DNA from 3 places in the Pandoraea sp. SD6-2 genome. Region 1 is predicted to be linked to each of the others. Evidence: predicted binding sites of a transcription regulator. Region 1 holds the regulator's gene; each other region holds the start of a gene.
What was found. The regulator sigma-54, encoded in region 1, starts transcription at its own class of promoters, with help from an activator protein. The targets are predictions, from matches to a motif close to TGGCANGNAANCTGCTTT.

Region 1 (10,562 bases):
TTCCTTGGCATTCGGATTGCGATCGAGGAATGTCTTCAATCCGGCGATGGCGCTGGTGCGCTCTTCCGGGCCCATCTGCCCGTAAAGCAGGGCGGCGGCTTCGTAGTCGGGCTTAAGCTTGAGCGCCGTTTCGAGCGACGTGCGCGCACCGGCCGTGTCGCCAGCATCGAGTTGCGAGCGGGCGATGGCCAGTTGCGCCTCGGGGCGTTGCATGTCGTTGGCCAGCATGCGCTTGAGCGAGTCGATGCCCGTGGCGCGCTCCGGGCTACGCGCAATCATCTGCTGCAGTTCGAGAATGGCCTGACCGCGACGCGCTTCCGGCACCTTGTTCAGTTCGTCGACGAGAAGCGGTTCGGCTTCCGCCAGATGGCCGGTGCCGACTTGAAGGCTTGCGAGCAATTGCGAGGCCGGACGCCAGGCGGGATCGAGTTGATGCCACAACCGCGCGGCGACCAGCGCGTCGCCGAGCTGGCGCGCACCCAGCGCGATTTCGACGGCGCGGCGCGCCATGCGCGGGTCCTTCGTCCGATTCGCCTGCGCGATGTATGTGTTGAACGCCGGCGCCAAGTTGCCTTGTTGCAGGCTCAGTTCGGCGGCCATCACTTCGAAGACGATCTCGCTGGAGAGCGCGACGTTCGGGAGATTTTCGCGAGGGGCGTTCGCATTCGACTTGACGTCGTCGCTATCGGTGTCCGCCTCGCCAGCCGCGCGCGGGGCGCTTGCCTTGGACGGCGCGGCCGCCGGGGCGCTGGCGGGGGCCGCCGGCGCTTTCGGTGCGGTTTGCGCGAACGCGCTCGAAGATGGCAGGAATGCCATGATTGCGCTGGCGCAGGTGACGCCGAGCGCCGTTGCGCCGGCCCACGCCACGCGTGCCAGGGCGCCTCGCAGGCGCAAGACTACGGGTGCCACGGTGAGCGCCGTGTTCTCGGCGGCGGGAATGGACTGGAATCGGGTGTTCGGCATAGGGATCCACGGCAAGTATCGAGCGATTGTAGCGCGCCCGATACAATAGAGTCTAAATCCTCAGCAAACGTTCGCAGGCATGCCTGAACTCCCGGAAGTCGAAGTCACCCGCCGCGGTATTGCGCCGCACGTGGCGGGCACGCGTGTCGCGCGTATCGACGTGCGCAACGCCTCGCTGCGCTGGCCGGTGCCCGACGGCCTCGACACGCTCCTGCGTGGCGAAACGCTCGTCGGCGTAACCCGTCGCGGCAAGTACCTGCTGCTCGAATATGCCCCCGGCTGGCTGCTCGTGCATCTGGGCATGACCGGCACGTTGCGCGTCATGTCCGAGCCGCACGCGTTGCCCGCCGCCGGCGTGCATGACCACATCGACCTCGTGTTCGAGCGGTGCGCGCTGCGCTATCGCGATCCTCGCCGCTTCGGCGCGGTGCTGTTCCACCCGCGCTCGGCCGGCGACGTGCTCATGCATCCGCTGCTCGCCAGTCTCGGGGTAGAACCGCTGACAGACGACTTCGACGGTCAGCGGTTGTATGCCGGCACACGCGGGCGTACGGTTGCCATCAAGCAGGCATTGCTCGCAGGCAACATCGTCGTGGGCGTGGGCAACATCTATGCGTCGGAGAGTCTGTTCCGTGCTGGCATCCACCCGCGCATGCAGGCAGGCAAACTTTCCCGGCCGCGCGCGGAAAAGCTCGCAAAAGCGATCAAGGATGTGCTCGCCGCAGCCATTGAGAAAGGTGGCAGCACGTTGCGCGACTTCGTGGGTAGCGACGGCAAGAGCGGCTATTTTCAGCAGGAGTATTTTGTCTACGACCGTGCCGGACAGCCATGTCGCGTGTGCGGCACGCCAATCCGGCAGATCGTGCAGGGCCAGCGCTCCACGTTCTTCTGCCCGCACTGTCAGAAATGACGCAGCAGCGGCGGCAAACGGGATGACCGGAAAGTCCGGCCCGGCCGCCGCCCATCGCCGTACAAGATGCCCCCCAAAAACCGATATGAACGAATCGTCCAGCGACCTTCCTGCCAACTCGCTTGCGGGCACTTTTGCCGAGCGTCTGATCGCTTGGCAGGCCGAGCATGGCCGCCACGATCTGCCGTGGCAGAACACGCGCGATGCCTATCGCATCTGGCTGTCCGAGATCATGTTGCAGCAGACGCAGGTTGCCACGGTGATCCCGTATTACGCGCGATTTCTTGAGCGATTCCCCGATGTCGCCGCGCTGGCGAACGCGCCGCAGGACGATGTGATGGCGCTCTGGAGCGGCCTCGGCTACTACTCGCGGGCGCGCAACCTGCATCGTTGCGCGCAGGTCGTGCTCGCCGAGCATGGCGGACGTTTCCCGACGGACCCAGAGACGCTCGCCACGCTCCCGGGTATCGGCCGCTCGACGGCCGCCGCGATTGCCGCGTTTGCTTACGATGCGCACGCCGCGATTCTCGACGGCAACGTCAAGCGGGTGCTCGCGCGTGTGTTCGGTATCGAGGGATTTCCGGGCACGCCGAAAATCGAGCGGGAAATGTGGGCGTTGGCCGAATCGTTGCTGCCCGGAAGCAATTTGCCCGCCTACACGCAGGGGATGATGGATCTCGGCGCGACGCTATGCGGGCGCGGCAAGCCGCGTTGCGGCGAGTGCCCGTTCGACAGCGATTGCGTTGCGCATGCGACGGGACGCGAGCGGATATTGCCGACGTCCAAGCCGAAGAAGGTTCAGCCTGAGCGTTACGTCGACGTGCTGGTGATTGGCTCGGGCGAGCGCATCCTGTTCGAGCGGCGCCCCGACAGTGGCATCTGGGGCGGGCTATGGAGCTTGCCGGAACTGACACCGCCCACCGGGGAGCGCGAGGCGGACGATGCGTCGCTGCGTGAGCGTCTGAGCGCCCATGCCGCCGCCCTTGGCGCCGCGCAGGGCACCGTGCAGTCGCTTGTGCCGCTGCAGGGGCTCACACACGTCTTCACGCATTTCCGGCTGCACTTGCGCCCGTGGCTGGTAACGCTATCCGGGGCTTCGGCGCAGGGGGCGTTTGCTGCCCGTTCGGGCGACGCCCCCCATGCGTGGCTCGACTCGGCAGGCATCGCCGCGGCCGGATTGCCGTCGCCGATCCGCAAGATTGCCGACGCCCTGCGCATTGTTTCGCCGGGCGACGGCCAACTCTGCCTGCCGGCCTGAATCAGGCTGCGGGCTCGAGGGGAGCGAGTTCGCGATGCCGCACGAGCACGCTGGCTTCCGCGCGGAAGCGCTCGCCTAGCGTTTCGGCGATGAAGACAGAGCGGTGCTGGCCGCCCGTGCAGCCGATCGCCACCGTCAGATAGCTGCGGTTGTCGCGCATGTAGCTTGGCAGCCACTTCTGCAGATACGCGCCGATATCGTTGGTCATCTCGTCGACTTCCGGAATGGCCGAGAGGAAGTCGATCACCGGCTGATCGCGGCCGGTTAGCGGACGAAGCTGCGCGTCGTAATAGGGGTTGGGCAGAGAGCGGACATCGAACACGAGATCGGCGTCCAGCGGCACACCGTGCTTGAATCCGAAAGACTCGAACATCAGCGTGAGTCCGGCGTGATCGTGCTGGACGAATTCACGGATCCAGCGGCGCAGCGCACTCGCGCGCAAATTGCTGGTGTCGATCTGGTGACCGAGTTCGGTCACGCTATTGAGCATTTCGCGCTCTTTCTCGATCGCTTCGACGAGCGAGCCAGTGGCCGACACCGTATCGTCGCCCAGGACAGAGAGCGGATGACGGCGGCGCGTCTCGGAAAAACGCTGCACGAGCGTTTGCGTGGTGGCGTTGAGGAACAACACCCGCACGTCGTGGCCGAAGCGGCGCAGTCCGCCGATGATCGGTGGCAGATCGGCGAGCGAGCCGCCGCTGCGCGCATCGATGGCGACCGCTAGACGTGTGTAGTTCTGCGTTTCGAGATATTCGGCGAGTTCAGGCAGGAAGCGCGACGGCAAATTGTCGACGCAGTAGTAACCCGCATCCTCGAGGACGTTCAAGGCCAGCGATTTGCCGGAACCCGAAACGCCGGTAATCAGTACGATCTTCATGACATTCCCCGAATACAACCATGATGGTAAGCGATTGTGTCTTACGGGTGTCGAGCCGACAGAAACAAGAACGTTCCCGAGGATTTCTCTCGTTTCACGAGAAAAAAGCGTTGCACACGCGACAGCGGCGCCCGTAGGGCGCCGCTGGGTATGCGTTGGCGGGGAAAAGGCGTCAGGCTGCCGGCTTGTTCGACAGGCACGACTTCATGAACGCTTTGCGATCATCGCCCTTCTTGTCGCCAGCCTGTGCGTTACAGGTCTTCATCTTTTCTTGCTGGGTCGGCTTGGCTGCGGCGGCCGGCTTGTTCGACAGGCATTCCTTCATGAACGCCTTGCGGTCGTCACCCTTCTTGTCGGCGGCTTGCGTGTTGCAGGTGCTCATCTTGTTCTGTTGGGCGTTGGCTGCCTTGGCAGCCGGCGCCGGGGCGGCCGTCTGGGCAAATACGGGCGATGCGAGCAGCGGGGATGCCAGAAGCAATGCAGCGAGTGCTTTTTTCATGATCGTCTCTCCATAAGGTCGACACGCACGGGAAGGGGCCGCGTGGCGATTACAACATGAAAGAAAACGCGCCGCAATCGCGCGGCGTTGACAGAAAAAAGCAGAAATTACGGTAAACCCCGGCGTTTCGGGCGACGGCGGGCGCCACCCGTGGGGGATTCAGAGCAGCTTGCCCTGCATGCCGTCCGGGTCCTGCATGGCTTGCCGCTGGCGCTCCATGAAGTCCTTGAGAGTATCGATGCCGCGAAGTTGCAGGATCGTATTCCGCACAGCGGCTTCGACCAGCACGGCGAGGTTTCGCCCGGCCGCCACTTGCAGGATGACCTTGTTGATGGGCAGGCCCAGCACGTCCACTGTCTGCGCTTCGAGCGGCAGGCGTTGGAATTCGCCGTCGGGGCGGCGCACCAACTGGACGATCAGCTTGAGCTTCATCTTCCGGCGCACTGCCGTTTCACCGAAGATCGTCTTGATGTCGAGCAGGCCCAGACCGCGCACTTCCAGCAGGTTTTGCAGCAGCGGCGGGCAGCGGCCTTCGACGAAATCCGGCCCGAGTCGCACGAAATCGACGGCATCGTCTGCGACCAGTCCGTGCCCCCGGCTGATCAGTTCCAGGCCGAGTTCGCTCTTACCGAGACCGGAATCGCCGGTGAGCAGCACACCCATGCCCAAAATGTCGAGAAACACGCCATGCATCGTGCATCGCGGGGCGAACACACGCGAAATGTACAAACGCAGGCTGTCGATGACTGCTGCCGTCGACATCGGTGTGGTGAACAGCGGTGTGGACGAGCGGGTACAGCGCAACACCAGATCGGGCGGGGCTTCGAGGCCGTCGGCGACCACGAGGAACGGCGGTTCGAGCGCAATCACTTCGCCCATATGACGCTTGCGGTTTTCGTCCGTGAGGCGCTGGTAGTAGCGCAACTCAGCCTCACCCAGCACCTGAATCCGGTTCGGGTGGATGAGGTTCAAGTGACCCACGAGGTCGGCGCTGGAGGTGGCGGTGGCCACGCTCTCGGGCGTGAAACCGCGCTCCCATCCCTCATGGCCGGTCAGCCACGACAACCGCAGCGTGGCGGCGTTGTCGTCGAAAATGCTCTGCGCGTTGATGCCGGTCAGTTCCACCGCGTCGCCTCGTTCGGTTGGGTGTGGGAGCTACGAATTCTCTGAATTTCGCGGCGGATACCGGCGCATACGCCGGTTCAGGGCTGCCAGTTGGCGAGTGCGGCGTGGATCTCGTCGGCACTCGGCGCGCGGCTCAACGTCTCGCGCATCGCGCGATCGGAGAGCAACTGGGCAATTTCGGAAAGAATCTCGAGATGTTGCTGCGTTGCCTGCTCAGGCACCAATAGAAAAAACAGCAGGGAAACCGGCTGACTGTCGGGCGCTTCGAAGGGAATCGGGTCTTCGAGACGCACAAATGCTGCCATCGGATGCTTGAGGCCCTTGATACGCCCATGCGGAATGGCCACGCCTTCACCCAGTCCGGTCGAGCCCAGACGCTCGCGTGCGAACAGATTGTCGGTCACAAGCGCGCGCGACAGGCCGGCATTGTTCTCGAAAAGAAGCCCGGCTTGCTCGAAGACGCGCTTCTTGCTGGTGACGGACAGTCCAAGCAGGATGTTGGACGCAGGTAAGAGTTTGACTAAACGGTTCATCTTGTAATGCGGGCGAACGCTTAGTCGCCCTCCAACCCCCGATTGACCTCGCATTATAGACCACCCGCTACGGTGCCCGCGGCAATCCATGGAACTTGGCGGAACCATATAAAAGGGGCCGTTCAACGGCCCCGCGGTGGGTGATGCCAGACTTATGACAGGCGTGCATGCGCTTGGGTGGCGCCGTGCGAACTCACATGCCTGTCAGTCGATGCGACTACCTCGCCCGGACAGGCTCATTGCGGCGGCTCTGCCTCGGGAGGTTGCTGGTGCTTGAGGGCCTCGCGACCGTGATCCTGAACCTTGTCCTTGTATTGCATTACCTTGCGGTCGAGCATGTCGATCAGCTTGTCGATGGCGGCATACATATTCTCGTCACACTTCTCGACGAAAATTTCCTTGCCCTTGAGATACACGGTGACGCTAGCAATCTGGCGTCCGGCCTTCTCCTTGGTCTTGTCGACAGATAGGATCACCTCGGCACCAATGAGCTGGTCGAAATGCCTCAACACGCGTTCGAGCTTGTTGACGACAAATTCGCGCAGTGACGGCGTGAGTTCGAGGTGATGTCCACTGATCTTCAGATTCATAGCTGCTCTCCTTGCTGAAATGCCGAAGTGCAGGCCGCATCATCAACGACGCTGGCTAGCGGGAGTGCGAGCCATTGACGTGACGCAATGTCGCACTGCGGCGTTATGCCCCAGCGAGCCAACATGGCACACCAGGACCGTCCTACAAAGATTTGCGCAAGTTCACTGCGGGGATTCGCATGGCCTCACGGTATTTCGCGACGGTGCGCCGCGCTACCACGAACCCTTGCTCTGCCAGCAGTTCCGCGATACGGCTGTCGGAAAGGGGGGTCTGCGGGTCTTCTGCTCCTATGAGTTGCTTGATGAGTGCGCGGATGGCGGTCGATGACGCTGCGCCACCGGCTTCCGTTGCCACATGTGAACCAAAGAAGTACTTCAGCTCAAAGGTTCCAAATGGAGTGAGCATGTACTTACTGGTAGTCACGCGTGAAATCGTGGATTCGTGTAAGCCCAGCGTATCAGCAATCTCGCGTAAAACCAAGGGCCGCATGCCGATTTCGCCATGCGTGAAGAAGTTCTTTTGACGCTCGACAATCGCCTGCGCCACGCGCAGGATCGTATCGAAACGTTGCTGGATGTTCTTGATCAGCCAGCGGGCTTCCTGAAGCTGCTGCTGTAAGTTGCCGGTGCCCGGATCGTTGCGGTTATTACGCAGTATGCGCGCATACATCTCATTGATGCGCAGGCGCGGCATGACATCGGGATTGAGTTCCGCAGTCCAGCCGCTGCCCTGTTTGCGCACAAGCACATCGGGCACGACGTAATCGGCCTGGGGTGAGCCATAGGCGGCGCCGGGGAACGGGTCGAGCGAACGAATCAGTTGATGGGCGGCGCGCAAGCTGTCTTCGCTCACGCCCAGCTGGCGGCGCAGACGGGTGTAATCGCGTGCGGCCAGCAATTCCAGGTGATCGCTGACGATTCGTAGCGACAGTGTGCGAACGTTGCTCGCGGGCAGACGCTGGAGTTGCAGCCGCAGGCACTCAGCCGGGGTGCGGGCGCCCACGCCCGCCGGGTCGAAGCTCTGCAGCAGTGCGAGTGCGGCGTTGATTTCTTCGGTCTCGAGCGCCAGCTCTTCGGGCATTTCTGCCTGAATTTCATCGAGCATGGTGCCGAGGTAGCCATCTTCGTCGAGCGATTCGATCAGGAATTCCACCAGCGCCCGGTCGCGCGGACTGGCTTTGGTCAGGCGCAACTGGGCCAACAGGTGTTCGCGAAGATTGGGGTGATCGACATGAAGTTGCGGACGGGCGTTGTCGTCGTCGTCCGATGCGCTACCCGAGCGTGCGAAGTCGTTCAGGCTCCAGTCGCTGCCGCTGTCCTGGGCGTTGTCGTCGAAGCGCGTCTCGCCGTCGAGTTCGCGGGCTTCGTCGCGGCCGTTGGCGGGTTCGGAGCTGTCGTTCGTGCTGCTGCCCGACGTGCTCCGCTCGTTGCGCAGCGACCCGTCCGTGCCCACACGTACCGAGCCCGCGAGCCAATCGTCCTCGCGTTCGAGCATCGGGTTCTGGGTGAGGGCGTGCTCGACTTCTTGCTGAAGTTCGAGCGTCGACAGTTGCAACAACCGGATCGATTGCTGCAACTGCGGCGTGAGGGTCAGGTGCTGGGAGGTGCGGAGTTGAAGAGTCGGTTTCATAGCGTATCTCGCCTTCATTGTAGAGGCTTTGTCACGCCAGCGGAACCGGCCCTGTTCCCTATCGGGGGCAGGGTTTACATGCGAAAAATTTGCTTTACATCCGGAAATTCTCGCCCAGATAGACGCGGCGGACGCTTTCGTCGGCCACGATCTGGTCGGGTGTGCCGGCAGCGAGCACCGAGCCTTCGCTGATAATGTAGGCGTGATCGCAGATGCCGAGCGTCTCGCGTACGTTGTGATCGGTAATCAGGACACCGATGCCGCGGTCCTTCAGGAAGCGCACGATGCGCTGGATTTCCAGCACGGCAATCGGATCGACACCTGCAAATGGTTCGTCAAGCAAAATAAAGCGCGGCTGCGTAGCCAGTGCGCGGGCGATTTCCACACGGCGGCGCTCGCCGCCCGAGAGCGACATCGCCGGATTCTCGCGCAGATGGCTCACCTGCAATTCATCGAGCAGCGCTTCGATGCGGCGTTCGATCTCGTCGCGCTTGAGCGGTTTGCCCTGTGCATCGAGTTGCAATTCGAGCACGGCGCGGATGTTGTCCTCGACCGTCAGCTTGCGAAATACCGACGCTTCCTGCGGCAGATACGAGACCCCCATGCGGGCACGTTCGTGAATCGGCAGTTCGCTGATCAGATTGCCGTCGAGCTGAATTTCACCGTCGTCGGCCGGCACGAGGCCCACGATCATATAGAACGACGTTGTCTTGCCTGCGCCGTTCGGGCCCAGCAGACCCACCACTTCGCCGCTTTTCACGTCCAGCGAGACATCCTTGACGACGGTACGGGCGCCGTACTGCTTCTTGAGCGAGCGTACGACGAGCGCGCTCGGCTTGCCCGCCGGGCCGAGGCCGGGATTGATGTTCGAGGCGTTGCTGTTGGCAGAATTACTCACGCGGATTCCCGATACTTTTTGAGGGAGACAGCGGCGGCAGATCGCCCTTGGCGGCTGCCCCCGGCTTGCTCGCGCCGCCGGGCTGCGCCTGATTCGCGCCCGTTGCATTGCGCGGGGCGAGCGTGGCGCGCACGCGGCCGTTCGGATTGTTGGCGTTGACCTGATCTGCGCCGCTGTTCGCGGTATAGACCTCGTTATACGTGTCGTACGTGATCACGCTGCCGTGGATCTCATCGAGCACCTTCGTGCCGCCGGCCAGGCGCTTGAGCGTGGCTTGCGTGGTGAGCGTGGCGACTTCGGTCTTGCCGTTGTAGTAAATCGTCTGACCCCAGCCGTCGATGTACTCGTCGAGGCCGTCGCGCTTCTGGCGCATATAGGCGAGCGGGCCGCCCGGCTTGTAGTAGGCCGTAGCGTACTGATAGCCCTCCGGGTCCTGAGTCACTTCGACGCGATCGGCCTTCAGGAGAATCGTCCCCTTGGTCATCGTCACGTTGCCGGTGAAGATGTTGACCTGCTTGAGGTCGTCATAGCTCATGTGATCCGACTCGATATTGAGCGGCTTGTCGCGGTCGGCACGCTCGGCGTGGGCGAGCGGCGACACCAGTGCGCCGAGCACGGCGAAGGCGGTGGCCAGCGCGCGCAGGGTACGCATCGACAGGAAAACGGGTCGCGGGTTGCGGCGATCGGTCATGGGGTCTTGGAGCCCTGTTTGGTCTGGGGAGGCGCGTTGGTTGCGGCGGGCGGGGCCGGGGGTTTACTGCCCATTTCCGCCGGCTGGATCGTGCCGTGAACATTGCCGAGCAATTGTACGGCGCGCGAGATGTTATTGAAAATCATGCCGTCGCCGTACATCACGGAAGACCCTCGGAAGAGCTGGACGGGAAGTTCCGTGCGTACGATGTCTTCGTTCACCAGCACCTGGAAGTGTTCGGACAGCGCGCGCATTTCCGGATCGCGCGGTCCGGCCTGACGAACGACCACGGCATCGTCGTACATATCGACGATCGACATGTCGGCGTTGAGCGTGCCGCGCTTGCTCGTGGCCGTCACTTCCGGTTGATCCGGCGTGAACGCACGCACGGCGGGCATCGTGAGCGCCGTGGTCTGGTCGTCCTCGAAATGCGTCATGTGGACCGCATTGATGCGGTATTGCGTGAGCCCGCTCGCCGACAGCGTGGAGATGGCCATGTCGTCGGCATAGTAATCGGGAACGTGCCGCTTCACATACGGCGCGCGATCGGCGTCGGAAGGCAGCGTGCGTTGCACGAGCCAGTACGTG
Region 2 (10,562 bases), on a different contig from region 1:
CCACCACCATCGTCGGCTTCTCCTCCGAACCCGCCTATCGCGCCGACTTCGGCCCCTTCGCTCCCGGATTTGTCCGCGTTCCCTTCGGAGATATCGAGGCGGTGCGCGCCGCCATCACGCCCTACACCTGCGCCGTACTCTTCGAGACGATTCAGGGCGAAAGCGGCATCGTGCTGCCGCCCGACGGTTTCCTGCGTGCCCTGCGCCAGCTATGCACCGAACAAAACGTGCTCATGCTGCTCGACGAAATCCAATCGGGACTCGGGCGCACCGGCCGCTGGTTCGCCTATCAACACGAGAACATCGTGCCCGACGGCGTCATGCTCGGCAAAGCCCTCGGCGGCGGCCTGCTGCCCGTGTCTGCCTTCGTCGCACGACGCGACATCATCGACCTGTTCGAGCCCGGCAGCCACGGCTCGACCTTCGGCGGCAACGCACTGGCCGCCACCGTCGCGCTGGAAGCGCTCGACGTCATGGCCGACGAAGACCTGCCGGGAAGAAGTGCCGAAATGGGCGAATACCTGCTCTCGCGACTGCACGCAATACACTCGCCCCTCATTCGCGAAGTGCGAGGACGCGGCCTCTGGGCCGGCATCGAAATCGATCCGGCACGCGCCGATGCGCACGACCTCTCACTGCGCATGCTGCGCCGTCGCGTACTGGCGAAGGAAACGCGTGCGACGGTGTTGCGTCTCGCACCGCCACTCGTCATCGAACGTGCCGAGATCGACACCTGCATCTCTGCGCTCAAGGCCGTGCTGGCCGAGGCCGAGACAGACGTGTAACGGCAACGCCCGTCAATGTGCGGACGATTTCGACCAGAGATTCATCACCAGAACACCCGCGACGATGAGCGCCATGCCGACCATGGCGGGCGCGTCAAGCTTCTGTCCGAAGAGCACGCGCGACGCTATCGAAATGAGCACAATGCCCAGCCCCGACCACATCGCGTAGGCGATGCCCACGGGGATCGTGCGCAGCGTGAGCGAGAGCATGTAGAACGCCACGCCGTAACCCACGACGACCAGCGCCACCGGCCCGCCCCGCGTGAATCCCTCCGATGCCTTGAGCGCCGACGTCGCAATCACCTCCGCCACGATCGCCACCAGCAGGTACAGATACGCCATCGAAATTCCTCGTATGCGCGAACTCAAGAGGCGCCCATCATAACCGACGGATTCCGCGCCGCGTCGCGCAAAAAAACGCTTGCCTAAGGGGGCCGCGCCGCGCTAAAGTCGCCGTCACGGTGTGGCCAGCACACCGGCGTCGCTCGGACGGTTCCGGGCGCTTACGTTCCAGGATTGCCATGTCCAGCTCCCAGAGCTCGCGCAGCTTTACGCGCATCAATCGCCTTCCCCCCTACGTTTTCAACATCACCGCCGAGCTGAAGATGGCGGCACGCCGCCGTGGCGAGGACATCATCGATCTGTCGATGGGCAATCCCGATGGCGCGACCCCGCCGCATATCGTCAGCAAGCTCGTCGAAGTCGCACAACGCCCCGACACGCACGGTTATTCGACCTCGCGCGGCATTCCACGTCTGCGCCGCGCGATCACGCGCTGGTACAAGGATCGCTATGACGTGGATCTCGATCCCGAGCGCGAAGCCATCGTTACCATCGGATCGAAGGAAGGTCTCGCCCACCTGATGCTCGCCACGCTGGATCAGGGCGACACGGTGCTCGTGCCGAATCCATCGTATCCGATCCACATCTACGGCGCGGTCATCGCGGGGGCGAACATCCGCTCCGTGCCGATGACACCCGGCATCGACTTCTTCACCGAACTCGAGCGCGGCATTCGCGAGAGCCATCCGAAGCCGAAGATGGTGATTCTCGGCTTCCCGTCGAACCCCACGGCACAGTGCGTCGAACTCGAATTCTTCGAGCGCGTGGTCGATCTGGCCCGCAAACACGACATTCTCGTGGTGCACGATCTGGCCTACGCCGATATCGTCTACGACGGCTACAAAGCGCCCTCGATCATGCAGGTGCCTGGCGCGAAGGACGTGGCCGTCGAATTTTTCACGCTCTCGAAGAGCTACAACATGGCCGGCTGGCGCATCGGCTTCATGGTCGGCAATGCCGATCTGGTCTCTGCCCTCGCCCGCATCAAGAGCTATCACGACTACGGCACGTTCACGCCCTTGCAGGTCGCGGCCATCGCCGCACTCGAGGGCGATCAGCAGTGCGTCGAAGAGATTCGCGCCCAGTATCAGCGCCGCCGCGATGTGCTCTACAAAGGATTGACGGAAGCCGGCTGGGCGGTCGATCTGCCGCGCGCGTCGATGTACATCTGGGCGCGCATTCCGGAACCGTACCGCGCGCTCGGCTCGCTCGAATTCGCAAAGAAGCTGCTTGCGCAGGCCAAGGTCTCGGTCTCGCCGGGTATCGGCTTCGGAGAGTACGGAGACGAATATGTGCGCTTCGCGTTGATCGAGAACGAGTCGCGCATTCGTCAGGCGGTACGCGGCATCAAACACATGTTCCGTGAAGACGGACTGGTGCAGCCTACGGTTCCCTGATCCGAGACCTCACACGCGACAGCACAAACCCATCGGGGCGCACTCATCCGAAGCGCCCCGATGAATCTCACAGATCGCAAGCGCTCAATCCGACCCCGCGAGATACCGGCTGGGCACCGCACCCAGCACATGGCGAAACGCCGCCGTGAACGCGCTCGGACTCCCATACCCCAGATCGAGCGCGACACGCGTCACGGATTGCCCGTCGTTCAGCCGCGCAATCGCGGCCAGCAAACAGACCTGTTGACGCCATTCGGCAAAACTCACGCCCGTCTGCTCACGAAACCGGCGCGTGAATGTGCGACGGCTCATCGATGCCATGGCCGCCGCCTCGTCGAGACCGGTCGTCATCGAGGGCGCGGCGAATACCGCCCGGCAAACGCTTGCGAGTTGCGCATCGTCAGGCAGCGGCGCATGTAACGACAGACGCGGCATCGCGGCCATCTCGGCAATCAGCAACGCCATGAGTTTGCCGTCGCGCGCGTCTTCGTCATACATCGGCGGCAGATCGACGGCGTCTTCCAGCAACTGCCTGAGCAATGGCGAAACCCCATACACGCAGCAGCGATCCGGCAAACCGGCGGCCCCCGAGGCATGCGGCGTCACGAAGGTATTGAGCATGGTCACCGGGCCGCTCATCGTCATGGCGTGCGAGACACCGGCGGGTACCCAGCAAGCACGTTGCGGCGGCACGAACCACCGGCCCTGCGGCGTCGACACCGTAATCAAGCCTCGCGACGCGAACGCGAATTGCCCGCGCGCGTGGGCATGCTCTGGAAATGTGAGTCCCGCCGGGTAGTCGTTGGCCGTGACCACCACACTTCGCGGCAAATGTTCGTAGGGATCGATCAGCGTATTTCGCATGGCCCGGATTCTACAGACAATGACCCAGCATCGGCAGCGGGCACGCCGCAGGGTCACTACGATTAGCGTCGTTATCCGGCCGCCATTGCGTGCGCCGGATGTCTCAACACCCGCTCCCGGAGTCAAAATGCCCAATACCTATCACCGCGCCGGTCACGGCCCGCATGCCGTCATCGTGCTGCATGGCTGGTTCGGCGACGCTCGTTCATTTCATGAGTGCGAACCGTGGTTGTCACATGACGAGTTCAGTTACGTCTTTATGGACTACCGCGGCTACGGCGGCATGCGCGACACCCCCGGCGCCTATACGATCGCCGAGATCGCGCAGGACACCATCGATCTGGCCGATACCCTCGGTCTGTCCACCTTCAGCCTGATCGGCCATTCGATGGGCGGCATGGCCATCGAGAAGGTCGCGGCCCTCGCCCCTCACCGCATACGCAAACTCGTGCCCGTCGCCCCGGTGCCCTGCGGCGGCGTACCGTTCGACGCCACCCGGCGCGCGCTGTTCGAAGACGCGGCAACATCGCTGGACCATCGCAAGACGATCATCGCGCGCAGTACGGGCCTGCGTCTGCCGCCGTCATGGATTGCATGGAAGGCGCAATACTCGGCGGCGCATTCGTCCGCACAGGCATTCGCGGCCTATTTCCGCGCCTGGGCCGACACTGACTTCAGCGATGCGCTTCAAAGCACGCTGCCGGTCAAGGTGCTGATTGGCGAAAACGATCCGACGTTCAACACCGCACTCATGACGCAGACGTACTTGCAACGCTATGTGCACGCCAGCGTCGAAGTTCTCGGCAACGCCGGCCACTACCCGATGAACGAGACGCCTCTCGCGCTGGTCGCCGCGATCGAATCCTTCTTGCGAAGCGACAGCGAAACCGCCGCTCAACCTCATTGAAAAATGGGGAGTCCCCAGACTCCCCATTCGCCTCACGCGGCACGTCGCTGGCGGCGACTACGCGGGCAACCACTCCTGCAACGTCACTTCGATCGTGATGAACGACAGATTGCCGCCACGCACGAAGCGTCCTGCGAACATGCGTCCCTCTGTGTCCGCCACCATGCCATGCAGCATGGGCAGCGTGTGCGCGGCATCGGGCCGGACATCCACCTCGCCGAACACATTGAGGATTTCCACGCCGGGGCCGCTCACCAGTTGCTCACGCCAGCCGTCACCCGCGCGAAATGCCAGACGTGCGTCAATCAGACTCCCCACCGCGCCGCGCACGATGGCCCGCGAGATGCCATGCTCCGCGCACAGCGCCTCGATGCTCTCCGTCAGGTCCTGATTCGGTTTGAGACGTGCCACGACCAACCTGCCCAGCGTGCCGTTCTCGATGGCCACCGGAACATCCAGCGCTGTACTCATGAGAGGCCTCCGGCGACGGGATGGAGCAGGTGAAAGCGCGTCTCGTCGTCATCGGCGGTCACGTAGCCGCCGTGCTCGAACAGACACAGGCGAATCACCACAGGCTCGTCTCCGGCCCAGGTGTGATCGAGAATCAGATGACCGCCATGCAATTCGCCACACGGGTCGGAAAACCCCGCATGGCAATGCAACAGCGTGGCACCGTCGGCCGTACGGCCGACCGTGATCGCACCGCCGATCAGATCCACCTCCCGGGTTTCGTCGACCGGCGCCCCATAGCCGAAGGGGCGCTCCGTGTCAGCGGTGTTCTCTATCATGTGATACCGCAGACCTCGCGCGGTGCCCGCGCAGAAGCGGCCGACGCCGCCGCCATACGCATAGCGGGATAACGCCGCGCGTAAGGCCTCTCCGAGATTCGCACCAGACCGGATCGTCACGCGCAGTTCGTGCTGCCCGCTCAACACGCAGTCTTCCACACGGGGTAACGTGGGGGCGCCTGCATGCCGATAGATCCGTGAAAGCGCAGGTTTCATAGTCGATAGTCTCCTTGCTCTTCGAGCATCGTCTTGATTTGCTTCTTCACGATCTTGCCGTAGCCCGACTTGGGCATGGCATTCCAGAAAATGAAGCGACGCGGCCACTTGTAGCGGGCGATGCGCGCTTCGAGATGTCCGAGCAGTTCGTCGGCCTGAGCGGCCATGCCCTCCCGTGCGACCACCACTGCGAGCCCGCTCTCGCCCCACTTGGGGTCGGGCACGCCAAGCACCGCGCACTCCGACACGGCCGGGTGCGTGAGCAACGCTTCCTCGATCTCGCGCGGGTAGACGTTCGAGCCCCCCGAGATGTACATGTCCGAGGCGCGTCCCGTGATGTACAGGAAACCCTGCGCATCCACATGCCCGAGATCGCCGGTGTGGAACCAGTCGTCCTTGAACGCCTTGGCGTTCGCGTCCGGATTGTTGTGATACCCCATGAAGACCGCCGGCCCGCGCACACAGATCTCGCCTGAGGCGAACGGTGGCTGACGCTCGCCATGCTCGTCGAGAATCGCCACCTCCATGCCTGTGCGCGGCACACCGCAAGTGCCGATGCGCGCGTCGGGCGCGTTGTCGTCGTCGCTGTGCAGCCACGGCGGCAGTACCGTGATGTTGCCCGTCACCTCGCCCAGACCGTAGTACTGCACCAGCACTCGGCCCAGCTTTTGCAGCGCGTATTTCTGATCCGCGCGATACATCGGCGCCCCGGCATAGATCACAAAGCGCAACGAGCTATGGTCGTAGCGATCCACCGCCGGGTCTTCGACCAGCATCTTGACGATGGTCGGCACCGTGAACATGTTGTCGACGCGATAACGCTCGATGGCCTGCCAGACCTGCTCCGCGTCCATCTTCTCGCCCGGCAGCAGCACGCTGGCCGCCCCGCGTGCCGTATTCACGATGGCGTGAATGCCCGCCCCGTGCGAGAGCGGCGCCACCACCATCGAGCGGCTGCGGTAAGTGATGCCGGGCATCAGATCGGCCAAATGATTGGTGACGACGAAAGCCATCTGCCCATGCGAGAGCACACCCGCCTTCGGATGGCCGGTCGTGCCCGATGTGTAGAAGAACCACAACGGGTCTTCGTACTCGACTTCCGCTTCATAGCCGGGGGCGCCGAGGTGTTCGGCCACCAGTGTCTCGTAGTGCATCTCACCCGCGCGCGGCGCGCCCAGCGCAATGACATGGCGCAACGCCGGCGAGGCGGCACGCACAGCGTCGACATGCCCCTCGAAGCCCGCGTCGTAGATCATCACGCAGGCGCCGCTTGATTGCCCCAGATATGCGGCTTCCGGTGGGGTGATACGGAAGTTCGTCGGCACCCAGACCGCGCCCAGCCGAAAGGCGATCCACGCGCTCTCGAAGATGGGCAGGTTGTTGCGCGAATGCACCAGCAGCTTGTCGCCACGGCGCACACCCAGCTTGCGCAAGGCATCGACGGCGGCGTTCACGCGGGCGTCGATCTCGCCCCACGTGCTGACCTTCTCACCGATGATCACGCCGGGTTCGTCAGGATGACGCCGGGCAACGTCGGCCAGCAGCCGGCCGAGATTCATGACCTTCTTGAGCATTTCGCTCGTCTCCTCTTTCTTCTTTCTCAGTCTTGCTGTCTGTCTTGCCCGGCCAACGCCGGGCAACCTGCCTGACACTGTCGTGCAACGTATCAGCGCGCTTCGAGAATGCTCACGTAGTTCGCCACTGCCGCCCCGCCCATGTTGAAGACGCCCGCGAGCTTCGCGTTCGGGATCTGCATCTCACCCGCAGACCCTGTCAGTTGCATGGCGGCCATGACGTGCATGGAGACGCCTGTCGCCCCGACCGGGTGCCCCTTTGCCTTCAACCCGCCCGACGGATTGACCGGCAGCAGACCGTTCTTTTCGGTCAACCCCTCGGCCACCACGTTTGCACCCTGCCCCGGCTTGGCGAGCCCCATCGCCTCGTACTCGATGAGTTCGGCGATGGTGAAACAGTCATGTGTCTCGACCAGCGACAGGTCTTTGAGCGAGACGCCGGCAACGCCCAGTGCCTGACGCCAGGCGTGCTGTCCGCCTTCAAACGCCAGCGGGTCACGACGCGAGAGCGGCAAGTAGTCGTTGACCTGCACCGCCGCGCGAAAGCCGACGGCCTTGGGCATCGTGCGCGCCACGTCGGCAGACGAGATCACGAGCGCGGCAGCTCCGTCCGACACCATCGAGCAATCGGTACGCTTGAGCGGCCCGGCCACGAACGGATTCTTCTCGGAGACATTGCGGCAGAAGTCGTAACCGAAGTCCCGACGCATGTGTGCGTAGGGATTGACCGAACCGTTGCGATGGTTCTTCGCCGCAATGCGTGCGAGGGCGTCGGACTGGTCGCCATAGCGGTCGAAGTACGCTTGCGCAATGGTGCCGAACACGCCCGCAAAACCGCCCGGAATGTCGGCCTCTTCGCGTGCGTAGGAACATTTGAGCAACACCTCGCCGACCTGCGGCGTCGCCAGTTCGGTCATCTTCTCGAAGCCGATCACGAGCACGTGCGTGGCTTTGCCCGCTTCGATGGATTGCAGTCCGCCATACACGGCGGCCGACCCCGTCGCGCACGCATTCTCGTAGCGCGTGGCCGGTTTGAAGCGCAGGCCGGGAATTCGGTTGAAAACGAGCGACGACGGGAAGTCCTGATACAGGAAACCGCCATTGAAAGTGCCGACGTGAATGGAATCGATCTGTTCGGGCGCGAGGCCCGCGTCGTCGAGCGCAGCTTGTGCGACATCGGCCAGCAAGACTTCGGCATCGACGTTGTCGAGTTTTCCGAACTGGGAGTGGGCCCAGCCGGTAAGGCATGCAGCAACCATGAAGTGTCTCCGGAAAAATGGGGTCATCCAGACTCCGGTGAGCAATTTCGATGCCAGACATGGGCACCTCCCCACGCCGATGACGCGCTAACGGCATCCACGGCGCATTGCAGCTCGATTGCGATGCTCGCGCTTGTGGCGCTTTCGCAATTGACGTAAGCGTAAAGCCGCATCCACTACGGCATCAAGTGAATTCGGATGCACACCAAACGAAATGTATTTGCTGTGCTGCAACACAACCGGCCGGGCACGGCGGCATGCGACACCTGTCGCATCGCTGTCGTCGATCACATGCGACAGGTGTCGCAAGGCGGGCGGCAAATGCGACAGGTGTCGCACCGCATCCGGGTGCCGATCGGACTCCGCTCGCAGATGCAGCAAACGGCGCTCGCGGCGCCGACGTACCGCCACGGCGGGTTCCGCCAGATAAAAGGAAGCGCAGCGAGGCAACCCGACACGCGCGGGACTTCATGAGTGCTTAACAAGATAAGGGTTTTCCCGCCTGGGCTGCGATCTGGCATTCGACTTGCGTAAGATAGCCAAGCCACTTGCGAGTCGCTTCACGCTTGCATTAGGAGTTGGCCGGGGCATTGCAGGGCAACACGACAGCACGCCTCGCGCATCAGACGCAGTCACCAAACCAATAATCAGGAGACATGCAGTATGAGCAATATGGACCGCCGCCACTTCATCAAGGTTGTGGCCGCCACTTCGGCCGCTGCCGCCACGGGGTTGTATCAGACGCAGGCCCGCGCCGCAGAATTCACGCTGAAGTTCGCCAACAACCTGCCCATCAGCCATCCGATGAACATTCGCGCCAAAGAGATGGCGCAGAAAATCGCAGAGCAATCGAAGGGCCGTATCGACTTCCAGATTTACCCGAACAACCAGCTCGGCACCGATAGCGACATGCTGAGCCAGATCCGTTCGGGCGCCATCGATTACTTCACGCTCTCGCCGCTGATTCTCGGCACGCTGGTGCCCTCGGCGCAGATTTCGGGCGTGGGCTTCGCGTTCAAGGATTACGGTCAGGTGTGGGCGGCGATGGACGGCGACCTCGGGGCGCATGTGCGCGGCCAGATCGCCAAGACATCGGTGTTCGCCTTCGACAAGATCTGGGAAAACGGTTACCGCCAGATCACCACGAGCAGCCGCCCGATCAACTCGCCGGCCGACCTCAAGGGCCTGAAGATCCGGGTGCCGACGAGCCCGCTATGGACGTCGATGTTCCGTGCCTTCGACTCGTCGCCGACATCGATCAACTTCGCCGAAGTGTATTCGGCCTTGCAGACGCACATCGTCGAAGCGCAGGAGAATCCGCTCGCGCTGCTGACCACGGCCAAGCTGTATGAAGTGCAGAAGTACGTGTCGATGACGAACCACATGTGGGACGGCTTCTGGTTCCTCGCCAACAAGCAGAAATGGGACAAGCTGCCCAAGGACTTGCAGGCAATCGTCACCGCCAACGTGAACGCCGCGGCGATGGCGCAACGCGACGACGTGCGCAAGCTCAACGACGGCGTCATGGCCGAACTCAAGCAGAAGGGTCTCGTGTTCAACGCACCGAACAACGAGCAATTCCGCGAGAAGCTTCGCGCCGCCGGCTTCTATGCCGAATGGCACAAGAAGTTTGGTGACGAAGCGTGGACCACGTTGGAAAAGTACACCGGGAAGCTCGCGTAAATGGACACGTTGACGATGACGGCCGAGCCGACGCACGCGCTCGCCCGCCTCTTCTGCCACGTCAACCGCGCGGTGATGAAAGTCACCGAAGCGGCTGCCGTGCTGCTGGTGGTGGCGGAAACTCTCATCCTGCTCGCGGGCGTGATCTCGCGTTACGGGTTCGACAATCCGATCACCTGGTCTGACGAACTGGCGCAGATCCTGTTCATCTGGCTATCGATGCTCGGTGCGGTTCTGGCGCTCGACCGGGGCGAACACATGCGCCTGTCCGCCATCGTCAACAAACTCCCGGCGGCATGGCGCGACTGGTTCCAGACCATGGCTGCGCTCACGGTCTGCGTGTTCGTCGCGCTCATCATCATGCCCGCGTACACGCATGCCATCGAACAGATGGACATCACCACGCCCGCGCTCGAAATCCCCGACGGGTTGCGCGCCGCCGCCCTGCCGGTCGGCGCAGCGCTGATGCTCGTCGCGGCCATCTCGCGCATGGCGCGGTGCTCGACCCTGCGCCAGTTCGGTCTTGGCGTGTTGGTCGTTGCCGCGCTCGGCACCGCACTCTGGCTCGGCCGCCCCGCACTCATCGCGATGGGCAACTACAACCTGCTGGTGTTCTTCGTACTGATCGTCGGTGCATGCGTGGCAGGCGGTATTCCGATCGCCTTTGCCTTCGGCACGGCAACGCTGGCCTATCTGGCACTCGTGACCGACGCGCCGCTTCAGATTGTCGTCAGTCGCATGGACGAG
Region 3 (10,562 bases), on a different contig from region 1:
TTCGCATTGCATTCGACGCCACGTCGGCCAAGGCGCATGCGCATCACAACGCGCTGTTGCAAGCGCGCGGCGTGCAGGTGATCGATCTGACGCCTGCGGCCATCGGCCCGTACGTGATCCCGTCGATCAACCTCGACGCGCATCTGGACGCGCGCAACATCAACATGGTGACGTGCGGCGGTCAGGCGACGATTCCCATGGTGGCGGCTATCTCGCAAGTGGCGAAGGTGCATTACGCGGAGATCGTCGCATCGATCTCGAGCAAGTCGGCCGGTCCCGGCACACGCGCCAATATCGACGAGTTCACCGAAACGACGTCGAAGGCGATCGAAGTGCTGGGCGGTGCCTCGCGCGGCAAGGCGATCATCGTGCTGAACCCGGCCGAGCCGCCGCTCATCATGCGCGATACGGTGTTCGTGCTGTCGGAGCCGGGCGATCAGGCTGCCATCGAAGCCAGTATTCAGGCGATGGTCGACAAGGTGCATGCCTACGTGCCGGGCTACCGTCTCAAGCAACAAGTGCAGTTCGAGTTGTTCGACGCTTCGCGGGCGCTGAACGTACCGGGGCTGGGTAAGCTCACCGGCTTGAAGACTTCGGTCTTCCTCGAAGTGGAAGGTGCCGCGCATTATTTGCCGGCCTACGCGGGCAACCTCGACATCATGACCAGCGCCGCGCTGGCCTGTGCCGATCGTATTGCCGCCACTCGCCTGGCGCTTGCCGCTTGAACGTCGCGCGCTATCAGGAGACACATCCCATCATGACGCAGAAAAAGCTCTATATCTCCGACGTGACGCTGCGCGACGGCAGCCACGCGATTCGTCACCAGTACAGCATTGCCAACGTGAAGGCGATTGCCGCCGCGCTGGATGCCGCCCGCGTCGATTCCATCGAAGTGGCGCACGGCGACGGCCTCGCCGGTTCGAGCTTCAACTATGGCTTTGGCGCACACACCGATCTCGAGTGGATCGCTGCCGTAGCGGAGACGGTGACGCATGCCAAGGTCGCCACGCTGTTACTGCCGGGCGTGGGCACCGTGCACGATCTGCGCGAAGCCTACGACGCCGGCGCTCGCGTGGTTCGTGTCGCAACGCACTGCACCGAAGCCGACGTCTCCCGCCAGCACATTGCATACGCGCGCGAGTTGGGCATGGATACCGTCGGCTTCCTGATGATGAGCCACATGACCACGCCTCAGCATCTGGCCGAGCAGGCCAAACTGATGGAGTCGTACGGCGCGACCTGCATCTATGTGGTCGATTCGGGCGGTGCGCTGGGCATGAACGATGTGCGAGACCGCTTCCGCGCATTCAAGGATGTGCTCAAGCCCGAGACGCTTACGGGCATGCACGCCCACCACAACCTGAGCCTGGGGGTGGCGAACTCCATCGTGGCCGTGGAAGAGGGCTGCGATCGCATCGACGCCAGCCTTGCGGGCATGGGGGCAGGCGCGGGGAACGCGCCGCTGGAAGTGTTCATCGCGGCGGCGTCGCGTCTGGGCTGGAACCACGGCTGCGATCTGTACACGCTGATGGACGCGGCCGATGACATCGTGCGTCCGCTGCAAGATCGTGCCGTGCGGGTGGACCGTGAGACGCTGGCACTCGGCTACGCCGGTGTGTACTCGAGCTTCCTGCGTCACGCCGAAGCTGCTGCGGCACGCTATGACCTCAAGACCGTCGACATTCTCGTCGAGCTGGGGCAGCGTCGCATGGTGGGCGGTCAGGAGGACATGATCGTCGACGTTGCGCTCGATCTGCTCAAGCGTCGCGCTGCCTGACGTAGCATCTCCGACGCGGTAGCGATGCCGGCCCCCGCCTCTTCAGGCAGGGGCCGGCTTTTTTCGTCTGTCGATGACGGGAATCAGCGTGCGCTGCCGGACCACCCGAGCTGACGGCTGATCTGTGCCGCGGCGTCTTTCACGCGTGGCACGAGTTCCTGCATGCGCTCGCGGCTCATGTACTTGGTCGTACTCGAGACACTGATGGCGGCCACGATATGTTGGCTTGCGTCGTACACCGGGGCCGCTACGCAGCGGATCTGCGGGGTGTCGTCTTCCAGATCGAAGGCGTAACCGTGGCGGGCATAGTCATGCATGCGAGCGAGCCATGCCGCCGTGTCGATCGGATGCGAGGGCCGCTCCGCCTGATAGTGCTCGAGCTGCGCCTGCCATTGCGCTTTGTCCTGATCGAGCAGCAGCGCCTTACCCACGCCGGTCACGCAGATCGGCTTGCGACCGCCGATGCGCGAGCTGATTTCCACGGCGCGTTGCCCCGGCAATTTGTCGAGGTACATCACCTCCCAGCCATCGGCGACGGCCAGATGCACGGTGTCCTGCGTCTCGCTCGCCAACTGCTCCAGCGTCGGCCGGGCGACACGCGGCAAGTCGATCTGACGATACGCGAGAAAACCCAACTCGATGAGCTTGTTGCCCAGGCGATAACCGCGACGCGGTTCGAATCGCAAATACCCCGCGTGCACCAGGGCCGATGCAATGCGATGCGTCGTCGACGGCGTGATGCCGGTGTGCGCGCAGAGGGCCGGCACGGTGTCGATGCCGGCGGCGACCGCTTCCACGATATCGAGACCGCGGAAAAGTGTCTGACTGGCGAGTGTGCGGGGCCGCTCGGCCGGCACAGACTTCGGCTTTGCCATCAGGCCCCCCCGAGCGCGAGCAGGCGCTCATAGACGTAGCACTTCAGTGCGACGTAATGCGAGGGTTCGAGCACGGGCAATTCGATGCCGTGAAGATAGCTTCCGTCATCGCCTTGGTGAACGCCGCGAATCGTGCCGGCGGCGTCGATGGGCATGTCGATATCACCGACACGCACGCGAAACGCCAGTTGCATGCTTTCGCCGGGTGCGCCAAGCGATGTGTCCGCCAGCAGTGAAACGCCTTCGGCGCTCACGTCCTGTAGCAATGCGAGGTGACGCGCCTCACCCGCGACGACCGACGCGATCAGCTTCGCAGACACGCGTTGCGAACGGCGCAGTACCTTGCGGCGAATTTGCGCGGGTGCCGAGAGAATGGCGTAATCGAACGGCGCTCGCTCGACACGTTCGACGGTACAGACGAAGTGGTAAATGTCCTCCCCCGAGAAAGTCCACAGTTCAAGCCGCTCGCTCACTTGCAAGGCGGGAGGCGCAGTGCGGCCGGTCGGCGCCGTGACGAACAGCATCTGATTCGGTGCATGACCAATGACGCGCGTGCGCACCCGCTGCGATCCGGCCCCTGGCGGCAATTGAATTTGTAGCCAGTCGCCGGGGCGCAGATTGAGGTCGGTGAGCGCGTACTGCGGTGGGGGTGTCCCAGTGGCGGACGTTGGCTCGCCGGTGGCCGGCACCGGTGACGGAGCCACGTCGGCCAGCGTCGCGTCGTCTTCGCCGAGATTCGCCACCCGGTGCGGCGCGAACGAGGTGAAGAGCCAGTCGCGTCCGGCCTGCGTGGGAATCATGTCGCCTTCGGCGAGCAACGGTTCTCCGTTTTTATCGACGATAGCCCAGGGCAGGGCTTCTCCCAGCGGCATCTCGTCGGGTGTGAGCGGGACGAGGGGAAGCGCGGTGGCGGCAGACGCTTGAGAAGGGGTGTTGGACATAAGGAGCTAGGGGGCGCGACAGGTGCGCTCGCGTTAGGCCGTCGAAAGGTCGTGATCGTTGGCCGATTGGCAGGGGTGGCATCGGCACACTGGCTTTGCAGCGATGTCAGCGAAGTGGGGACTCGCCAAAGCGTGCAAACAGGGCCGCAGATGTCAGGTTTGGCGAAAGTCTACCGCGCCGCATTGGCACTTGGCGAGAGGGGGGCATTCCCGCGCTTGTGCAAGCTGCGTAAGTGGGTACTCGCTGGGGAGGGGGCTGTGCGCGACGTTCGGTGCCGTCGAGACCGGATTGCCGGGGCCGGCGTGCGTGTCCGCTCGACGGGGTGCTACGCGTTCGGCACCGTCTGTCTATAGTCGACGGTTTGCCGGCACGCCCGGCGGCGACGATGTGGGAGGGAGCGATGGGGTACCCGAACGGTGTAGGCGCAAACGGTGGGAACGTCAGCAGGCGCACGACGCCAGACATTGATCTGGCGGACATACATGAGGCGTCGGTGCAGCATCGCTCCGGGGCAAATGGGCTTGGCGAAGGTCTGGAGCGAACAGCTAACGCGGCCCGCAACGCACGGCGCAACGGCATCGACGCGTCGCCTCGTATCGACCCTGAGCTGGCGCGTGCATTTGCCCAGGCGTGGGCGGGATTGTGGGTGAGTACCGGGCCATGTCAGCACTTCTACCGCAAGGAGTTCGATCTTGCACACAAGCGAGATGCGCGTCTGGGCGACACGCTGGCGCAGGTCGAAGCGATGTTGGCGCCCACTCACGGCGACGCCGCGCTCGCGGCTCCCGGCCTTTTCGTCTCCGGCGGCATCGCGGTCGAGCAGGTGCACCGCGATATTGCGCAATGGCTCGAGACGATCGCCGCGACGGGCGACCGGGGGTGGCACTTTCGAGGGGCGCGCGACGCGTTGTCCCTGGTCGGCAATCTGTCGATGCTCGCGATCATCGCCGCGTGCTTTCATCAACAGGGGGCAACGGAGGGTGACGGCCCGCAAGCCACCGTTCGCGGTGCTGCGCTAGCGAACACGCCATTCGGGGTGCCCTGGGCCGACTGGACGCTGCTGGCGTTCGAGGGCGCGAAGGGGGTGATCACGCAGTCGCTCGGTTCGCCGACGCTGATTCGTCATCACGCGGTCGACGAAGTGCTCAAACGCATGGACGCGGGGTGCCGGTTGCTGGAGGCGTGTGTCGCGATGCCGCCGCCGACGGAACCTGCATCGTGGCGCAACACGTTAGGCGCGCTCACGCGGGCTCGCGACGTGGCGACGCTTTTCACATTTGCCAATACGGCGATACCGCCCGCGCGACTGGGGCTCTGGGCGCCGTCGTGGTTCACGAGTCCGCCGGCCGAAATCAACGGCTACCGGGGCATCTTGCGCGTGGCGGGTCTCATGCTCGATTCCTGTCGCGCAGTGACGAGTCTGCTGGGCACATGGGCGCGCAATACCGCGTTCACGCTTGACGCACAAGACTTGACGCATCGGTGGCAGTTGCTTTGTGCGCGGCTCGCAGACGTGCCTGCTGCGGACCAGACGGCGGTGCTTCACCGCGTAGCGCGCATGACGCAGCTCTGCGCGCACTGCGACACGCCGCTCCTGACGAAGATCGCATCGCATGACGCGCTGCGCGAGCACTTACTCGCTTCGGGCGGGTCGTTGACGGCAAGCGAGATCGATTGCGCTTGCGAGCGGTTCGGCGTGCTATGCCATACGTCATGCGTCGATGGCATCAGCTATCTGAGCCTGAAACCGGGGGAGAGTCCTTGGGGACATCGCTGGACGGGCGACGCGTGGCGGTGGGGCGTTGCAACCCCGGCGCGCGCGTCGTATCGGCTATTGCTGCTGTATCAGCACTGGAGTTCGGCGCTGCTGGAGCGGGCGGTGTCGTCGTCATCGTGCGCGGGAGCGGCGCGCGATGTCGAATCGCCGCCGGACGACCCGGCGGGTGTGACGCGCACACGGTCCGGTGTTGCGCATATCGATGTTGAATCGACTCGGGTCTGAGTGGGTGGCGGCAGCACGTCGCGCTGACGCACGAAGGCAAACAATGATTGTTTGTCTTCACTGGCGCACTTACCAGTTCGTCTCGCGTTCCGGTGTCGCGGTGATCTTGTGGATCGAGAGGTCGGCGCCGTAGTACTCCTGTTCGTCGTCGAGCCGCAGACCGACGCTGCGCTTGATGATGCCGTACACGACGTAACCTCCGGCGAAGGCAATCGCCACGCCCATCACCGTCCCGGCAACCTGCGCGACGAAGCTCACGCCGCCCAGTCCGCCGAGTGCCGTCTGTCCGAAGATGCCTGCCGCCAGTCCTCCCCAGATGCCGCACACGCCATGCAACGGCCAGACGCCGAGCACGTCGTCGATGCGCAGCCGGTTCTGCGTCACCGTGAAGAGCCACACGAACAGGCCGCCCGCGACGGCACCCACGACGAGGGCGCCGAGCGGATGCATGACGTCCGAACCGGCACACACGGCGACCAGCCCCGCGAGCGGGCCGTTGTGAACGAAGCCGGGGTCATCCTTGCCGATCCACATCGCCACGAGAGTGCCGCCGACCATCGCCATGAGCGAGTTGACCGCGACCAGCCCGGAGATGCCGCCCACACGCTGCGCGCTCATCACGTTGAAACCGAACCAGCCGACGATCAGAATCCACGCGCCGAGGGCCAGAAAGGGGATCGACGACGGCGGATGCGCGGCCACTTGCCCCTGCCCGTTGTAGCGTCCCCGGCGTGCGCCGAGATGCAGCACTGCCGCCAGCCCGATCCAGCCGCCGACCGCATGCACGACCACCGAGCCTGCGAAATCGTGAAAGGGCGCACCCAAGACACGCGTGAGCCAGTCCTGAATGCCGAGATGTCCGTTCCACGCAATGCCCTCGAAGAACGGATAGATCACGCCGACAAGGAAGAAGGTCGCCACCGACTGAGGGTGAAACTTCGCACGTTCGGCAATGCCGCCTGAGACGATGGCGGGAATCGCGGCCGCAAACGTCAGCAGGAAGAAGAAGCGAATCAGCGCGTAGCCGTTGTGTTCGGACAGCACCGTGGCGCTCGACCAGAAGTCGACGCCGTACGCCAGCGGATAGCCGATAAAGAAGTACGCGAGTCCGGAGACGGCAAAGTCGGTCAGGATCTTGACGAGGGCGTTGACCTGATTCTTCTTGCGGACGGTGCCGAGTTCGAGAAACGCAAAGCCGGCGTGCATGGCAAGCACCAGGATCGCGCCGAGCAGAAGGAACAGCACGTCGCCGGGTGTATTGGAATTGGGCATGAATGTGCTCTTTTGGTGCAAACATAAAGAAGAAGGAAGATATGCAAGAGCGATGCCAGCATTTTTCAGGTATTTGATTTTTATCGATGTTTTGTCAGGTGAAGTGAAAATGGGGTGGCGGACTGCACGCTCATGGTGCTGTGTGGCCGACGGATGACCGAAGTCCGTGCGCAGACGCGAGTGACGCAAGTGGAAAATGCGGAATGGTAGGGGGGGGCGCCGCATGCGATGCATCACACGAATGTGCGGTATAGAATCGAGCGTTCTCGCGGCGCCTTCGTGCGACGACAACAGGATCGACACTCGCACCACTACACCCAAACCCTCTAGGAAATCCGATGATCTTTGAAATTGCCCAGATCGAAGTGAAGCCCGGCAGCGAAGCCGCGTTCGAGCAAGGTGTGGCGAAAGCCGCACCGCTGTTCAAGGGCTCGAAAGGCTGCCACGGCATGCGTCTGCTCAAGTCCATCGAGCAGCCGACCCACTACAGTTTGGTGGTGACGTGGGAAACGCTCGAAGACCACACCGTCCACTTCCGCAACTCCGAAGCCTTCCAGCAATGGCGCGCGCTCGTGAGCGATTGCTTCACCGCGCCACCGAACGTGAGCCACGTCACGGAAGCGCTGATCGGTTTCTGAGCGTCGCAACGCAGCAAAAAAAGGCGGTGGCGGAGCAAGACTCCCCGCCGCCTTTGTCATTCATGGTGCGGGAGTCTAAGGGTTAACTCGGTGGTGAATGCTCAAAGTTTTCATATAACATGCAAACCAGAAAAATATGAGATGCCGCGAGAGGATGACGACCAAGCCCAAGACCCTGACCGAGCAGGTTGCGCAGCAGTTGCAGGACGCTATCCGGCAGGGCACCTATCCCGTCGGCACGAAGTTGCCGACCGGCAAGCAACTCTCCGAAACGTACGGGGTGAGTCAGGCGGTGATCCGTGAGGTCACGGAGCGTTTGCGCTCGCAGGGCCTGATCGATAGCCGGCAGGGGGCGGGGGTGACCGTAAAGGCGCGCACGCCGTCCAGCGGTTTTCAGGTTCCCGTTGGGCAAGACGCGGCGGATCTCGCCAGCGTCTACGAATTGCGACTCGATCTGGAGAGCACCGCTGCGGCGCTCGCCGCGGTTCGTCATACCGACGAAGACATTCGCCGGCTCGCCGACATTCTGGAAAAGCTGGAAACGAATCTGTATCACGCGGACAACGGGGTGGAGTACGACACCGCGTTTCACGCCGCCATTGCGCGCGCCACGCATAACCGTTACTACGCTGACCTTTTGCAGTATCTGAACCTGCAAATCCGGCAGGTCGTGCAGGCGGCGCGCACGAACACGCTGCGTCACGAAGGGCTCGCCGCGCAGGTGCATCAGGAGCACGTGGCCGTGTTCAACGCCATCAAGGCACGCGACCCGTTGCTGGCGCGCGCGGCGTCGCTCTCGCATCTGCTGCGTGCTTCGGCGCGTCTGGGGCTGACGCTGCCTGGACGCGACGTCATCACTGGCGCCATTGCGCCGACCCGGGCCTGACCCTCGTCAGATGCCATCTTCTGCACCGTAACCCCCCCGACGCGTGATCCTATGACCCTCTCCGCTTTTGCTCAACGTCTTATCGACGCTGTCGGTGCCGACAGTGTATTCACCTCGCCCGACGACGTGGCCCCGTGGCTGGCCGACTGGCGCGGCATGTATCGCGGCAACGCTCAGGCCGTCGTGCGTCCGCGAACGACGGAGGACGTCGCAAAAGTTCTCGCGCTTTGTCAGAGCACGGCGACGCCGGTCGTGCCGCGCGGCGGCAATACGGGCCTGTGCGGCGGCGCGACGCCCGACACCTCCACGCAGAACGTGGTACTCAGCCTGGATCGCATGAATGCCGTGCGTAGTCTGGACACCATCGCCAACACGTTGGTCGCTGAAGCGGGCTGCATTCTCGAAGACCTTCAACGCGCGGCACGCGACGCGAATCGTCTGTTGCCGCTCAGTCTCGCGGCCGAAGGCTCATGCCAGCTTGGCGGCAATCTGGCGACGAACGCCGGCGGGGTGAACGTCGTTCGCTACGGCATGACGCGCGAACTCGTACTCGGCGTGGAAGCCGTGCTGCCGAACGGTGAAATCCTGCATGGCCTGCGTACGCTGCGCAAGGACAATACCGGCTACGACCTCAAGCAGTTGCTGATCGGCTCGGAAGGCACGCTGGGGGTGATAACGGCGGCGGCGCTTCGCCTCTACGCACCGACACCCGTTCGTCAGGTCGTGATCGCGGCGGTGACGTCGCCGCGTCAGGCGCTGGAACTGTATGAGTTGCTGTTTGCCGAATGCGGCCCGCGCATGCAGGCGTTCGAGTTCTTCACGGGCGAGTGCGTTGATCTGGTGATGGCACATGTGCCCGGTGTGCGTGCGCCGTTCAACGAGCGTCACGCCGGTTATGTGCTGATCGAACTGGCCGACACGGCCGACGAACAATCGTTGGCCGCCTTGCTGGAGCGTGTGATCGAGACGGCCATCGAGCGCGATCTGTGTGCGGATGCCGTGGTGTCGTCGACGCTGGGGCAGGTCGAGGAAATGTGGAAGTTGCGCGAGGAAATCTCAGAGGCGCAACGCGCAGACGGCCAGCATCTCAAGCACGATATCTCGCTGCCGATCGAAGCCATTCCGGAATTCATGACGAGCGCCGAGGTGCGTGTGCGACGCGTTTGCCCGCAAGTGCGGCCGTTCATCTTCGGTCACTTTGGCGACGGCAATCTGCATTACAACCTGTCGCGTCCGGCGGGTGAAGTGGCGGACTTCATGGTCAGACATGGCGAGGCGATCACCGCCGAAGTGCTAGACGAAGTGGCGCGCTTCGGTGGCAGCATCAGCGCCGAGCATGGCATCGGGCAACTCAAGCGCGAGTACTTTGCGAAGTACAAGTCGCCGCTGGAGCTGCGGCTGATGCGCGAGATCAAGGCCGTCTTCGATCCGGCCGGCATTATGAATCCGGGCAAGCTGCTGTAAGCGGCTGCCTTCTGACGGGTGCCGGCAGTGGCGGTGCCCGATCTGTTTTACCCCCCCCGGCGTGAGCCCGACGTTTGTGACTGTCGCCCTCGCGCCTCCTGAGGAGTCGACATGACCGTAACGCCTGCCGCCGGAGCGCCGCTGTGCCTTGGCCCGCTGCCGGAGATTGATCCACCCACCTTCGACGTGCCGTTCGGTGCCGTCGACACGCATGCGCATGTGGTTGCCGCAAGCGACGCGTATCCCATGGTGCCCGAGCGTAGCTATACGCCGCCACCCGCGCCCGAAGACAAGTACCTCTCGATGCTCGACGCCACGGGCATGACCTACGGCGTGCTCGTGCAGATCAGTGTCTACGGCACGGACAACCGCTACATGCTCGAGACGCTGCGCCGTCACAACGATCGCCTGCGTGGCATCGCCGTGGTTTCGCCGGATGTGACCGATGCCGAACTCGAAGCGATGCACGCGGCAGGTGTTCGCGGCTTGCGTATCAACGTGTTGTTCGGCGGCGGTATCGGCTTCACGGCGATGGAAGCGCTGGCGCACCGCATCAAGGATCTTGGCTGGCATATGCAATTCCTGATGGATGTGAACGCGTTGCCCGAACTTATGCCGCGCATGACGAAGCTGCCGGTGCCGGGCATTGTCGATCACATGGGACACACGCCGGTTGCGCAAGGGCTCGACGCGCCTGGCTTCTCGG

Region 2: the regulator sigma-54 is predicted to act here: its motif matches at 8,171-8,188, upstream of C266_RS15310 (acetyl-CoA acetyltransferase).
Region 3: the regulator sigma-54 is predicted to act here: its motif matches at 6,909-6,926, upstream of C266_RS25260 (ammonium transporter).

What each region holds. Positions count from the first base shown of each region.
Region 1 is NZ_KB944454.1:507,646-518,207, reverse strand. It holds gene C266_RS18670 (tetratricopeptide repeat protein) at 1-963, opposite strand, end outside; gene mutM (bifunctional DNA-formamidopyrimidine glycosylase/DNA-(apurinic or apyrimidinic site) lyase) at 1,043-1,873, shown strand; gene mutY (A/G-specific adenine glycosylase) at 1,959-3,131, shown strand; gene rapZ (RNase adapter RapZ) at 3,133-4,008, opposite strand; gene C266_RS18650 (PsiF family protein) at 4,181-4,507, opposite strand; gene hprK (HPr(Ser) kinase/phosphatase) at 4,667-5,632, opposite strand; gene ptsN (PTS IIA-like nitrogen regulatory protein PtsN) at 5,710-6,165, opposite strand; gene hpf (ribosome hibernation-promoting factor, HPF/YfiA family) at 6,402-6,755, opposite strand; gene C266_RS18630 (RNA polymerase factor sigma-54) at 6,898-8,385, opposite strand; gene lptB (LPS export ABC transporter ATP-binding protein) at 8,480-9,250, opposite strand; gene lptA (lipopolysaccharide transport periplasmic protein LptA) at 9,276-9,974, opposite strand; gene lptC (LPS export ABC transporter periplasmic protein LptC) at 9,971-10,562, opposite strand, start outside.
Region 2 is NZ_KB944452.1:54,666-65,227, forward strand. It holds gene rocD (ornithine--oxo-acid transaminase) at 1-785, shown strand, start outside; gene C266_RS15275 (multidrug efflux SMR transporter) at 798-1,127, opposite strand; gene alaC (alanine transaminase) at 1,307-2,524, shown strand; gene C266_RS15285 (helix-turn-helix domain-containing protein) at 2,609-3,388, opposite strand; gene C266_RS15290 (alpha/beta fold hydrolase) at 3,516-4,295, shown strand; gene C266_RS15295 (PPC domain-containing DNA-binding protein) at 4,353-4,766, opposite strand; gene C266_RS15300 (hypothetical protein) at 4,763-5,299, opposite strand; gene C266_RS15305 (acyl-CoA synthetase) at 5,296-6,903, opposite strand; gene C266_RS15310 (acetyl-CoA acetyltransferase) at 6,966-8,132, opposite strand; gene C266_RS15320 (TRAP transporter substrate-binding protein) at 8,796-9,815, shown strand; gene C266_RS15325 (TRAP transporter large permease subunit) at 9,831-10,562, shown strand, end outside.
Region 3 is NZ_KB944458.1:2,192-12,753, reverse strand. It holds gene C266_RS25285 (acetaldehyde dehydrogenase (acetylating)) at 1-725, shown strand, start outside; gene dmpG (4-hydroxy-2-oxovalerate aldolase) at 758-1,777, shown strand; gene C266_RS25275 (IclR family transcriptional regulator) at 1,861-2,652, opposite strand; gene C266_RS25270 (flagellar brake protein) at 2,652-3,593, opposite strand; gene C266_RS25265 (hypothetical protein) at 4,088-5,596, shown strand; gene C266_RS25260 (ammonium transporter) at 5,666-6,868, opposite strand; gene C266_RS25255 (antibiotic biosynthesis monooxygenase) at 7,207-7,506, shown strand; gene C266_RS25250 (FadR/GntR family transcriptional regulator) at 7,661-8,392, shown strand; gene C266_RS25245 (FAD-binding oxidoreductase) at 8,444-9,856, shown strand; gene C266_RS25240 (amidohydrolase) at 9,968-10,562, shown strand, end outside.